Regions from separate parts of the Sphingobium sp. ba1 genome, predicted to be linked through region 2. Evidence: riboswitches for the same ligand, from Rfam matches in the RefSeq annotation. Region 2 holds a riboswitch; the other holds the start of a gene.
The links. Region 2 has a riboswitch for cobalamin ahead of IL54_RS00565 (TonB-dependent receptor plug domain-containing protein). Riboswitches for the same ligand answer to the same signal wherever they lie in the genome.
Positions count from the first base shown of each region.

Region 1: it holds a riboswitch for cobalamin, as region 2 does, so the genes downstream of both, IL54_RS12660 (TonB-dependent receptor) here and IL54_RS00565 (TonB-dependent receptor plug domain-containing protein) in region 2, are expected to answer to the same signal.

Region 1 is NZ_JPPQ01000069.1:1,974,663-1,980,792, reverse strand. It holds gene IL54_RS12665 (HoxN/HupN/NixA family nickel/cobalt transporter) at 1-547, opposite strand, end outside; partial or broken gene IL54_RS12660 (TonB-dependent receptor) at 629-2,619, opposite strand; cobalamin riboswitch at 2,838-3,071, opposite strand; gene IL54_RS12655 (alpha-ketoglutarate-dependent dioxygenase AlkB) at 3,640-4,233, shown strand; gene IL54_RS12650 (DUF6961 family protein) at 4,244-4,456, opposite strand; gene IL54_RS12645 (RNA polymerase sigma factor) at 4,782-5,327, shown strand; partial or broken gene IL54_RS22285 (FecR family protein) at 5,329-6,130, shown strand, end outside.
Region 2 is NZ_JPPQ01000006.1:87,107-93,421, forward strand. It holds gene IL54_RS00565 (TonB-dependent receptor plug domain-containing protein) at 1-1,680, opposite strand, end outside; cobalamin riboswitch at 1,886-2,115, opposite strand; gene IL54_RS00570 (ribose-phosphate pyrophosphokinase) at 2,204-3,139, opposite strand; gene IL54_RS00575 (NAD+ synthase) at 3,274-4,932, shown strand; gene gltX (glutamate--tRNA ligase) at 5,039-6,315, shown strand, end outside.

The DNA.
Region 1 (6,130 bases), on a different contig from region 2:
ACATCGGCCTGAACAGTCTGGAAAGCAGACCGCGCCCACCCAATAACAGATCAAGATCGTCCTCGACATAGCTGCCGCCTGCACGAACATGCGCAAAGGTCCGCCAGACAGAGCGCAGGATGACCAGGTTCATGCCGGCGATCGTGAACAGGAAAAGCGCGGAAATCACGGTTGCAATCACGCCGCCGATTTCCTTGAAGGCGCCGAACTGCGACAGCGCGCTGGCCGTCACCGCAATGATGATCGATGCTATGGCAATGATCCCGGAATGCCCGATCGCAAACCAGAAGCCGGCCGAAACCGGGCGCTGACCATCCTGCATCAGTTTGCGCGTCACATTGTCGATGGCCGCAATATGATCGGCATCGACCGCATGGCGCAGGCCAAGCCCCCAGGCAAGCACAGCGGTGCCGAGCATTAACGGCTGCGCATGAAACAGGCTGAATGCCCAGACCCAGACGCCAATGTTGGCGGCGATCAATCCGGCAAACAAGGCACCAATTCGTAGGCGCAGAGACAGGGATGGCAGTGTCTTCGTGAGGGGCATGATTGGCTCGGCGATTAAGGAATGTACAAACGGAGGATGGCGCAGCAGACGTGCTGCAGCGCCGCCCATCAAGGGATTTCGCTAGAAATTGACCTTTGCGCCAATCCTCACGGTTCGAGGCTCGACCACACGACTCAACCGGCCTTCCACCGGAGCACCTGCATCAAAGGCGGGGATGTAGGACTCGTAATAATAGGCGATGTCCTTGTCCCGGCTGTCGAAGATGTTCAGCACTTCTCCAAATATCTCGACCTTCTTGCCCGTCCACGCGGCGCGGGCATTCATGACGGTGCTGCCCCGATCCCGGACACTGTTGTCCTCGACAAGCGGAGAAGGTCCGAGGTGGCGCACCCGAATGCTGGCTTCCCAGGGATCAAGAATGATGGCGGCACCGGCTGAAGCCGCGTTCTCAAATGCATTAGGGATGTGATCGCCATTGTCGAAGCGGGCATGGCTGGCAGTATAGTTTCCATCAAGCGCAAGCCACGGGAACGGCCGCCAGAAGGCGACGATTTCATAGCCATGACACCCACTGGCACCCGACGTTCAACAGCATTGGAATCGCCAATGAAACGAAGCTCGCTGCCGACATGCAGCCACCAGTAAGTCGCGGTTAACGTGACCCCGGAGAATTGAAGGCGTCCCCCCAGTTCCTTGCCGATGCCGCGAACGAGAACCGGAACAGGCGTGCCCCTGTTTACCGCACCCCGAACGTCGTTGGAATGGAATCCACGGACCCAGTTGGCGTAGAGTTCAAGTTGCGGCGTAACCTGATAGGCGATCGAGACCTTAGGTGAGAGAATCGACGCCGAGCCACTGCCTTCTCCCAGCGACGCCGCAACCACATCTCGTGCACGCACGGAATAGTGATAATAGTCCCCGCGAAGACCACCTGTCACACGCAGTCCAGCCAAGAGTTTCCAAGCGACTTCGCCGTAGAGCGCGGAAGACAATTCCCCGACCTGATAGTGCCCGAGAGATTCAAGAAATGTGCGGACAGCCGTTCGATCGACACCAACATTCCCGATGGCATCGTATCTGTTTTCGGTGCCAAGGCTCACAGCCAGACTGTCAGCGATTTCCCAATTTTTTTGAGCGGACAGCCCTAGTACCCAATGCCGGTCGAACTGCTTGATCTGCGCGCTTGTGCCATCCGGATCGGTGTAAGTGGGGTTCGACAACATCGACCAGTCGTAAAACTGGGCATAGACATTGGCGCGCCATGTCGGTTGCTTGACCGCGATGTTAGCCACCTGGCGCGTCGTCTCACCCCGCGCGGAAGGATCTGGAGAGCAGAACACATCCGCACACAACGCCGTGCCGATAATGCGCTCCGGGATTTGCTCGGTAGGGTGCCATGTCGCCCGGTAGGCATGGAGAGATGCCTCCAATGTGCCCGCACCGCTCGGCATGCTATATTTCGCGAAACCCGAGTAATGGCGAAGACGTTCAGTTTCCTGCCACGGTCCGTCGTAGGTCTTGGCCTGAGCGACAAGCGTGAGATCTCCCACGCCCACGTCGTGCACTGTTCCGCCTACGGCGACGCGGCGCCAACCATATGAACCAGCCTCGGCCGATGCCCACGGCCGGTGGTAACCCTTGATGGTCATCATATAGGCTGCTCCCGCCAGAGCGAAATCACCGCCGTCGGCGCGATAGGGCCCTTTACGAAAATCCTCCCGGCCCACGATCTCCGGAATGAGGCCGTTGAGGTCGAGATAGCCGTGACCGTGTCCGTGTGTGCGAAAGTTCATCTGCAGTTCATCGATATAGGTGGTGAAGTCAGACCCATGGTCGAGGTTGAAACCGCGCAGGAAATACTGGTTGGCTTTGCCGCTCCCCGAATGCTGGGCTGCAACCAGCCCGGGCACCGCTTCCAGCAGTTCCGCCACGCGGAGAAGTGGCCGCACGAGGACATCGGCCCCTCCGACGCTTCCCTCGCTGGCTGATCTGGCAGTGCCGATCATGGCCTCACCACGACCGAAAACCACGATGTCGTTGCCCGCCTCGACCGCGTCCGCGCTTGTTTGCGATCCCTTCTCAAAGGGTTCGGCAAAGGCTGGCGTTCCCATACAGATCAGCGCAAGTGCGCTGCTGGTAGTAATGGTCTTGATCACGAAATAGTCCTCCGGCGTCTTGCGACGTGGCCGGGGCATACCCGCGCGAACGGGCGAGCCGCGCGGCGGCCGGACGCCATGGGCGGCCGACGCACGTCTCCGATGCGGCCCCAGCCGCTCATTCGTCGCTCAGACGGAGTTCACCGTGCCGCAGCCATCCTCTGGACCAAGGCAAGAGCGACCAGACGCCGGCAGGTCTCCTGGCTCACGGGTCACAGCTTGATGCACGCCTTCCCAGACCTCGCATGATTTAGCGTCCGGCCCAGTGGCTGCCCCTTCAAAGAGGAGCCATGTACATCGCGCTATCCGCTTACAGTTGCAGAGACAGCCGCGGATTTGGAAGCAAGCTTCCGCACCACATTCCCGATTAAGCCCCTTTTGGGGGCACCGGCGCGATCAATGAAAGCCGAACTTGTCCGCCTCTCAATCCCTCGCCTAACTGAAGTGAACGGAAAAGCCAATAACGCTTGGAGCTGGGATTTAATCAACGATTACTGCATCCCGCGCCACCATTGCCATTGGCACGGCCAGAGCGCGCCAACCGCACGCACTCGCTTTGAATGGCGGGTTTTCCCTGAACCTGTCGTTGGCCATCGGACTCCTGTACGCCCGGAAGTGGTCGCGACCTGTCGATTAGCGGAAGGACCGCACCTAGGAACAAGAAATTGGCAGCTGAACGGCGACAAAGGGTCGGATTTTACGAAGCACACTTGCCCCTCTCTTAATCAAATGGGTGGGATCTGCACGGCCCAGCCTACTAAAATGGCTCGAACTTCATGGCGGCTCACTGATGATTACAGTTTTCCAAGCCGCACCGCACCTACCCCATTTGCCAAACAACATAAAATCAGTGTCGGAATCCGGTCAGTGCCCAAAACAGACTCGAATTGATCGAACGCTTTACGGACCGCGCTATCCATCAAAAAATCAGCTATGCGATTGCCTTGTGCGCGCAGGCTCCCAATCTAGACGTTGATGGCCAGCCTGTTCCCCGACCTGTTTGAGACTCCGAAAATCCCGGGCTTGTCCTATCGGGAAGACCTTATCTCCCGCGATGAAGAGTTGAGGCTGATCGACGGGATCGACGCATCCGCGCTCGAGCCGTTTCGTTTCCAGGGTTGGCTCGGCAAGCGCCTGACCAGTTCCTATGGCTGGCGCTACGACTTCGACGACGCACGCTTCGGACCTACAGATCCCATGCCGGATTGGCTGCTACCTGTGCGTGCAAAAGCCGCTGTCTTTGTCGGCCTTGAGCCCGCCAGCCTAGCCCAGGCGCTCCTCATCCGCTACGATCTTGGTGCCGGCATAGGCTGGCACCGTGATCGCCCGGTCTTCGACCATGTCGTCGGCATTTCGCTGGGCGTGTCGGCCCCCTTGCGTTTTCGGCGGCGCAACGCCAGCGGGTTCGATCGCGTCACCATTCCGCTCGCGCCGCGTTCGGTCTATCACCTTCATGGCGAAGCGCGGTACCAATGGGAACATAGCATAGCCGAAATGGGAGAGACCCGCTGGTCGATCACCTTCCGTACGCTCGCTGAGAAACTGACGGGCCGGAACATGATCAGATAGCTGCCCTCCTTCAATGCGCCATGGTGCCCGCATCGAGAAGCTGGTCCAAGCGCGTCGCAACGTCGAGCCACCGCGCAACACCGGCCTGATCACCCGCCAGCGCCAGCGTTCTTACTCTTTCTGCAATAAAGTCGCTCGTGTTCGCGCCATGCTGCCGTTCGACCGCCAGCGCTTCGGCCCAGCCTGGATCATGCTCGAGAGAATCGAAGCAATGCAGGATCAACGCTCAGCAGTACCACGGCCCAGCGTACCCATCAGGAATAACTATTCGTCTTGACCTCTTGATCTGCAGACTGGGCCGCGGCATCATAGGTCGGCAGGGGGGATTTTGCTGACGGCCCCGCTGTAGGATTATCCTGTCAGGCATAACTGACGCCCCTCTGATTTTTGGGGCGGTCGGAGCGACGGCCCGCCATCGCTTGAGACACACCTAGCTCAATCGCCCCCGGGATTCTCGGGACCGATTCTGTCGGCCTGTTGGCCAAGCTCGCGTGTTACGTCCTCTCCCCATCAATCGATCCCAGACGGATCGCGCTCAACCGCTTCCTATGCCCGACAAGCATCCAGGCGGCTCCCTATCTGTCGCAAAAGACAGCGCATACACGGCGATTCTAAGTGATACTTACAGCACAGAAGCTCCGGGCCTCATCCGCTATTTCAAGCAACGCATGCGGGATGACGAGGACGCCAACGATCTCATGCAGGAAGCATTTGCCAGGCTTGCAGCCCATATGCGTACGAAGATACTCGTTCATCCAGCGTCCTATCTGCAACGCATAGCCCGCAATCTTCTCGTGGATCGAATGCGCAGTGCGAGACGTGCGGCCGCGACCATAGGGCCGACGCTGGATGAACTACCCGAAATCGGCGCTGCCCCGGAGCAAAGCTTCGGAATCGAAAGGCAGGATGTCATGCGTCTCTACAAGGCGGCCGTCGATGGTCTCCCCGACCAGACCCGGCAAGTCTTCCTCATGCATCGGGTAGAGAATCTGACCTATCGAGAAATCGGTGAAAAGCTTAGAATCGCGGTCCCTACCGTTCAATATCATCTGGGCCGCGCACTGGCGCGTATCGCACAAGCTCTGGACGACTGACATGCTCGATGAACAAGAGAAGCGCTCCGCCATGCGCGAAGAAGCCGCATCCTGGTTCGCCGCGATGCAGGGTCCAGATGCCCAAAACCGCGACCAGGAATTCAAGGCATGGCTTGCCGCAGATCCAGACCACCGAATTGCCTACGCGCGGATCGCGGAAGTCTACAGCATAGGAAAGTCGCTGGTGTCGCCGACCAAAGCCGAAGCAGACGCTGCGCCGACGCACTCCCGACATGCGGTGGCTCTTGCTGCGGCGGTCGCTGTGATCCTGCTTTCCTTCTCTGCCATCGTCTGGATGCCAGCTGGCAATAAGGGCCAAAAGAACGGACCCGCAATCGTCGCCGACGCTGGGCATCATACCGCCGAATTCGCAAGCAGGGTCGGACAGATCCGTAAGCTTCAGCTTGCAGACGGATCAGAGATTACACTCGACACGGACAGCATCGTGTCGATGCGATTTACGCCAAGTTCAAGGTCGCTCCGCCTCGAGCAGGGCAAGGCTCGGTTCGAAGTGGCCCATGATAAGAGGCCGTTTATCGTTTCTGTCGGCGATGCCATCGTGACCGCTCACGGAACAGTTTTTGATGTCGGCTTCCGCTCGGACCAAACATATTTCGTCCGCCTCCTGCGCGGATCGGTGGACGTCGCGCGAGCCGACCATGTTGTTGGACACGATGTTACCAGCAAACCGAGATTGCTACGCCCCGGGCAGGTGGTCGAAGCTGGGAAATTTGGCGTGCGCGACCTACCAGCATCCTTCGCTCCAGCTGCAGGCGAAAGCTGGACCTCGAAAATGCGGCAGT
Region 2 (6,315 bases):
ATAGCGGACCCGCGCGGTCATCGATGCGCGTTCGGCCGGGGTCAGGATGACCGATGTGGTGCCGGTATAGCGCGGGCGGCCGCTGTTGACATAGGTGCCGTCCATCTCGCGATCGATTTCATGGTCGGTATAGCCATAGGTCTGGCTGACACCGAGCCAGGGCAGCGGCTGGGCGGTGACGCCGACCTCTATCCCCTCCGCACGGGTGCGGCCGAACTGGCCATAGCCGCCAAAGGGCGGACGGCTGCCGTCGAAGTTGATCTCGTTGGTCTTACGGGTGAAGAAATAGCTGACCTGCGCGGTCAGGCCTTCGGCCAGCGCGAGGTCGAAGCCGACATCGCCGCCCCGGCTGGTTTCGACCTCAAGGTCTGGATTGCCATAAGTGGGGTCGAACAATTGGTAGAGGCCCGGTGCCTTGGCCCCGGTGCCATAGCTGGCGCGCAGCTTGAGCGCGCCGAGCGCATAAGCCAGCGTGCCGCGATAGGTGTCGAACGTGCCGAAGCGGCTATTGTCGTCGACCCGCGCCGCGCCGGTCAGGGTAAGCCCCGCGACCGGCCGCAGCGCGATTTCGGCATAGGCAGAGCGGGTGTTGACGCGGGCGGGGAAGGCACCGGAAAAGCTGGTGATCTGGGTCGTCTTCTCCCGCTCATAATTGCCCCCTGCGGCCAGGCTCACGGGGCCGGTGCCGCCATAGGCGAGGGCCAGCGTCAGTTCGTCCTTGGTGCCGCGGAACAGGTCGCCTTCGGCCCGGTTCCAGGTGCCGAAATAGCGGCGGCGCGCGGCATAGCGGCTGGCCGTCAGGTCGGCGGTGAACTGGCCGTCCAGGCTCTTGTAGCTGGCCTGGCCCGCGGCGGCATAGTCGCGTGTTTTGGCGGTATCGTCGCTGTCGGACGTCGTATTGTCGAGATCGCTAAAGGCATCGAACCAATAGCCGATCGCCTGTAGCGACAGGGTTTCGGTAGCCTGATAGCCGACCCGGCCGCTAAAGCCGTAACGGCGATATTCGTCCTTCTCGGTTGCCGACCCTGCGGGGCTGGCAGTGCGCGGATCGGCGAGCGAGGGGCCGTCATGGCGATAGCCGGTGGCGCTTAGGCGGAAATCGAGCGCGCCGCTCTTGCCCAGCAGCGAAGCGCCGCCGCTGCGCATGCCATAGGAACCGGCTTCGGCCTCGGCATTGACCTGCAGCCCCTCTTCGGTCGCGCGCTGGGTGATGATGTTGATGACGCCGCCGACCGCGTCGGAGCCATAGAGCGAGCTTTGGTTGCCGCGCAGGATTTCGACCCGGTCGATGTCACGGCTGGTCAGATGATCGGCCTGGAACTGGGTGCTGATCGCGCTGGGGTCGCCCAGTTCGATACCGTCGATCAGCCAGAGAATCTCATTATTGTTCGATCCCCGGATGCGGACGCTGGTCAACTGGCCGGGCCGGTCGGACGTCGTCTGCACGCCGGGCGCGTCCTGCAATATGTCTTTGAGGAAGATGATCTGGTTGCGCTGGATATCGGCGCGGGTGATGATCGACACCGCGCTGCCGATTTCGCGCGCTTCGCTGGTGACGCGCGAGGCGGTGACGATGATGGGGGTGCTGTTGCCGCTCAGGTCCGAAATCTGTTCGGGGGCCTGCGCGAAAACGGGGCTGGCAGCGCTGAGCGCCAGCAGGGATATGCCGTATTTAACCATTTATAGTCTCCTCCCGCGCCGAGCGATATCGGGCGGTGGAGCATGTCGATGATAGGCGCATGGCCCGCCGATCGACGGCCGACGCAGGGCGACGAACCGGCGCATATATAGCCCAGCGTCCCACGACGGTTGCGGCCCCGGCCGCCTTCCTGTCGTCGCTCAGACGGAGAGTTACCGTGCCACGGCCATCCCCTGGACCAAGGCAAGAGCGACCAGAACGCCGGCAGGTCTCCTGGCTCACGGGTCATGGCGTCATGTACGACCTTCCCAGACGTTTGACGGTCCAGTGGCTGCTTCCTTCGAAGAGGAAGCTATGTACATCACGCTCACCGCTTACAGTTGCAGGGACAGCTGCGGCTTTGGATGGTGTGACCCATCCGCACCGCCTTCCCTTTTAAGCCTCGATCAAGAGGCACCGGCGCGATCTTGCCCGTTGCGCTCAAGCGAGCGCTACGGACGGCAGCCCGATAGCGGGCGGCACGGCATCATGCAAGGCGGCAATTGCCGCCCCGGCTTCATGCTGTCAGTCGAACAGGCTGGATACCGAACTTTCATCGGCAATGCGCTTGATCGCTTCGCCCAGCAGCGGGGCGATGGGCAGGTGGCGGACCTTCTTGGCGGTATTGACCGCATCGGTGCCCTGGATCGTGTCGGTGATCACCAGTTCCAGCAGGTCGGACGCATCCACGCGCGCGACCGCGCCGCCCGACAGCACGCCATGGCTGACATAGGCGACCACGTCTTCGGCACCCGCCGCCTTGAGCGCGGAGGCCGCGTTGCACAGCGTCCCCGCCGAATCGACGATATCGTCGATCAGGACGCAGAAGCGCCCGGCGACATCGCCGATGATGTTCATCACTTCCGATTCGCCCGCGCGCTCGCGGCGCTTGTCGACGATGGCGAGCGGGGCGTTGTCGAGCCGCTTGGCCAGCGCCCGCGCACGCACCACGCCGCCGACGTCGGGCGACACGACCATCAGGTTGCGATCACCAAAGCGCGCCTGGATATCCGCCGACATGACCGGCGCACCGAACAGATTGTCGGTCGGAATGTCGAAGAAGCCCTGGATCTGGCCCGCATGCAGATCGACCGACAGGACGCGGTCGGCGCCCGCCTTGGTGATCAGATTGGCGACCAGCTTGGCGCTGATCGGGGTGCGGGGGCCGGGCTTCCGATCCTGCCGCGCATAGCCGAAATAGGGGACGACGGCGGTGATTCGCTTGGCCGACGCGCGTTTCAGCGCATCGATCATGATCAACAATTCCATCAGATTGTCGTTGGTGGGATAACTGGTCGATTGCAGCACGAACACATCTTCGCCCCGGACATTTTCGTGGATTTCCACGAACACTTCCTCATCGGCGAAGCGGCGGACGCTGGCGTCGGTCAGGGGAATTTCGATATAGTCGGCGATGGCGGCCGCGAGCGGCTTGTTCGAATTGCCGGTCATGAGCTTCATGGCCAAAACCCCCTGAAATGAAAAGGCGTGACGAATTGATGACGCTGGGTGAAACGCCGCCCCTGTAGCGGCGCGGGGTCGCGGTGGAAAGGCGCTTTTGCGCCAGCCGGAAAAATGCATTAGGGGCCGCGTCCATGACCGACAAACTCGTGATCGCCCTTGCCCAGATGACCCAGTCGGTAGGCGACCTCGCCGCCAATGCCGACGCGATGCTGGAATGGCGGGCGCGGGCGATGGATGCGGACCTGATCGTCTATCCCGAATTGCAGCTGATCGGCTATCCGCCCGAAGATCTGGTATTGAAACCCGCGCTGGTCGAGCGCGCCAATCAGGAACTCGACCGGCTGGCGCAGGCGACCGGCGATGGCGGCCCGGCAATGCTGGTCGGCACCGTGGTCGCGGCGCAGGGCGTATTGTTCAACGTCGTCGCGCTGCTGGAAGGCGGCGCGGTCACCGCCATCCGCCAGAAGCGCGAACTGCCCAATTACGGCACGTTCGATGAAAAGCGCCTGTTCGCGCCCGGCCCGCTGCCCGCGCCCATCGACTTCAAGGGCGTGAAGATCGGCGTGCCGATCTGCGAGGATATCTGGTTTCCCTTCGTCACCGCGCATCTGAAGGCGCAGGGCGCGGACATATTGATCAGCCCCAATGGCAGCCCGTATGAGGTCGACAAGGATGACCGTCGCACCAATGGCGTCGCGGGGACGCGGGTGCGCGAGACCAATCTGCCGCTCGCCTATCTCAACCGCGTCGGCGGGCAGGATGAGCTGGTGTTCGACGGCGCGTCCTTCGTGATGAACGCCGACTTGTCGATCGCGCACCAGCTGCCCGACTGGGACGAAGCACTGGTGCTGACGATATGGGAGAAGCAGGCCGGACAGTGGGTCTGCCTGCCCGGCGATCGCCATGTCCTGGATGACCGGCCGGCCGACATTTACAATGCGATGGTCCTGGGTCTGCGCGATTATGTGAACCGCAACCGTTTTCCCGGCGTCGTGCTGGGCCTGTCGGGCGGGATCGACAGTGCGCTGTCCGCCGCCGTCGCGGTCGATGCGCTGGGCGCCGACCGGGTATGGTGCGTGATGATGCCCTCGCGCTTCACCAGCCAGGACAGCCTGGACGATGCCGTCGCCTGCGCGCGGCTGCTGGGCGTGCGTTACGACAGCATCCCCATCGAACCGGCGGTCGGCGCGTTCGACACGATGCTGGGCGATGTATTCGCCGAGCGGCAACGCGACCTGACCGAAGAGAATATCCAGTCACGCATCCGGGGGCTGACTCTGATGGCGCTGTCCAACAAATTCGGCCACATGCTGCTGACCACCGGCAACAAGAGCGAGATGTCGGTCGGCTATGCCACCATCTATGGCGACATGGCGGGCGGCTATTCGGTGTTGAAGGACGCCTATAAGACGACCGTGTTCGACCTGTGCCGTTGGCGCAACGCGAATGTCCCGACGCTGGGCGAAGACTTTGGTCCCGCTGGCCCGGTGATGCCGGAGCGGGTGATCAGCAAGCCGCCCAGCGCCGAATTGCGCGCCGACCAGCGCGACGATGACAGCCTGCCACCCTATGAAGTGCTGGACCCGATCCTATACGGCCTGGTCGAGGAGGAATTGTCGGTCGAGCAACTGGTGGCGCGCGGCTTCGAGCGCGAGACCGTCGCCCGGATCGAGCGGCTGCTCTATGTCGCCGAATATAAGCGCCGCCAGTCGCCCCCCGGCGTGAAGCTCGGCACCCGCAACTTCGGCCGCGACCGGCGCTATCCGATCACTAATGCGTTTAGAACATGACACCCCAAACTCCGTTCGGGCTGAGCTTGTCGAAGCCTCGTCCTTCTTCTGAAGAAGAACAGCCCTTCGACAGGCTCAGGGCGAACGGGATCAGGACCAGATATCCATGACCGTCATCACCCGTTTCGCGCCGTCCCCGACCGGCCATCTCCATGTCGGCAATATCCGCGCCGCGCTGCATAACTGGCTGTTCGCACAGAAGAGCGGCGGGCAATTCCTGCTGCGGCTGGACGATACCGACCTCGAACGCTCGCGTCCCGAATATGCCGATGCGATCCGCGCCGACCTGCAATGGCTCGGCCTGACCTGGGACGCGGAGGCCAAACAGTCCGAACGGTTCGCGCTCTATGAAAGCCGGTTCGATCAGTTGCGCGCGGCGGGCCATGTCTATCCGGCCTATGAGACGCAGCAGGAACTGGAATTGCGGCGCAAGGTGCTGCTGGGGCGGGGTTTGCCGCCGGTCTATGATCGCGGCGCGCTGAGCCTGACGCCGGAAGAGATCGCGGCCTATGAAGCCGAAGGCCGCCGCCCACATTGGCGCTTCAAGCTGGATCATGATCAGCCGATCGTCTGGACCGACCTCATTCGCGGCGAACAGCGGTTCGACCCCAAATTACTGTCCGATCCAGTGATCCGCCGCGCCGATGGCAGTTGGCTTTATATGCTCCCGTCGGTGATCGATGACATTGACATGGGCGTCACCCACGTCCTGCGCGGCGAAGATCATGTGTCCAACACCGCGACCCAGATCCAGATGTTCGCGGCAATGGGCGCGCCGCTCCCCGCCTTCGCGCATGAAGCGCTGCTGACGGGAGCGGAGGGCAAGCTGTCCAAGCGACTGGGGTCGCTCGGCGTCGCCCATTTCCGCGAACTGGGGCTGGAACCCATGGCGATCGCGTCGCTGCTGGCGCGGCTCGGCAGCAGCCAGTCGGTCGAGCCGTTCGCCGATATGCAGCCGCTGATCGACAGTTTCGATTTCGCCCATTTCGGCCGCGCCCCCGCGCGTTTCGACGAAGCGGAACTGGCGGGGCTGAACCAGAAGATCGTGCATCTCCTGCCCTATGACGCGGTCGCCGCGCGGCTGCCGGGCGGCATGGACGCCCCGGCATGGGACGCCATCCGCCCCAATCTGGAAACAGTGGCGGGCGCAGCCGACTGGTGGCGGATCGTCACTGGCCCCGTCGACGCCCCCGCGCCGGCCACCGAAGACCAGGACTTCCTGATCGCCGCGCACCGCCTGCTGGCTGACCTGCCCTTCGACGCGGCCATCTGGCGCGCGCTGACGGAAGCGCTCAAAGGTGAAACCGGCCGCAAGGGCAAAGCCCTCTTCCTCCCCCTGCGCCGCGCACTGACGGGCCTCGATCACGGCCCGGACATGAGCCT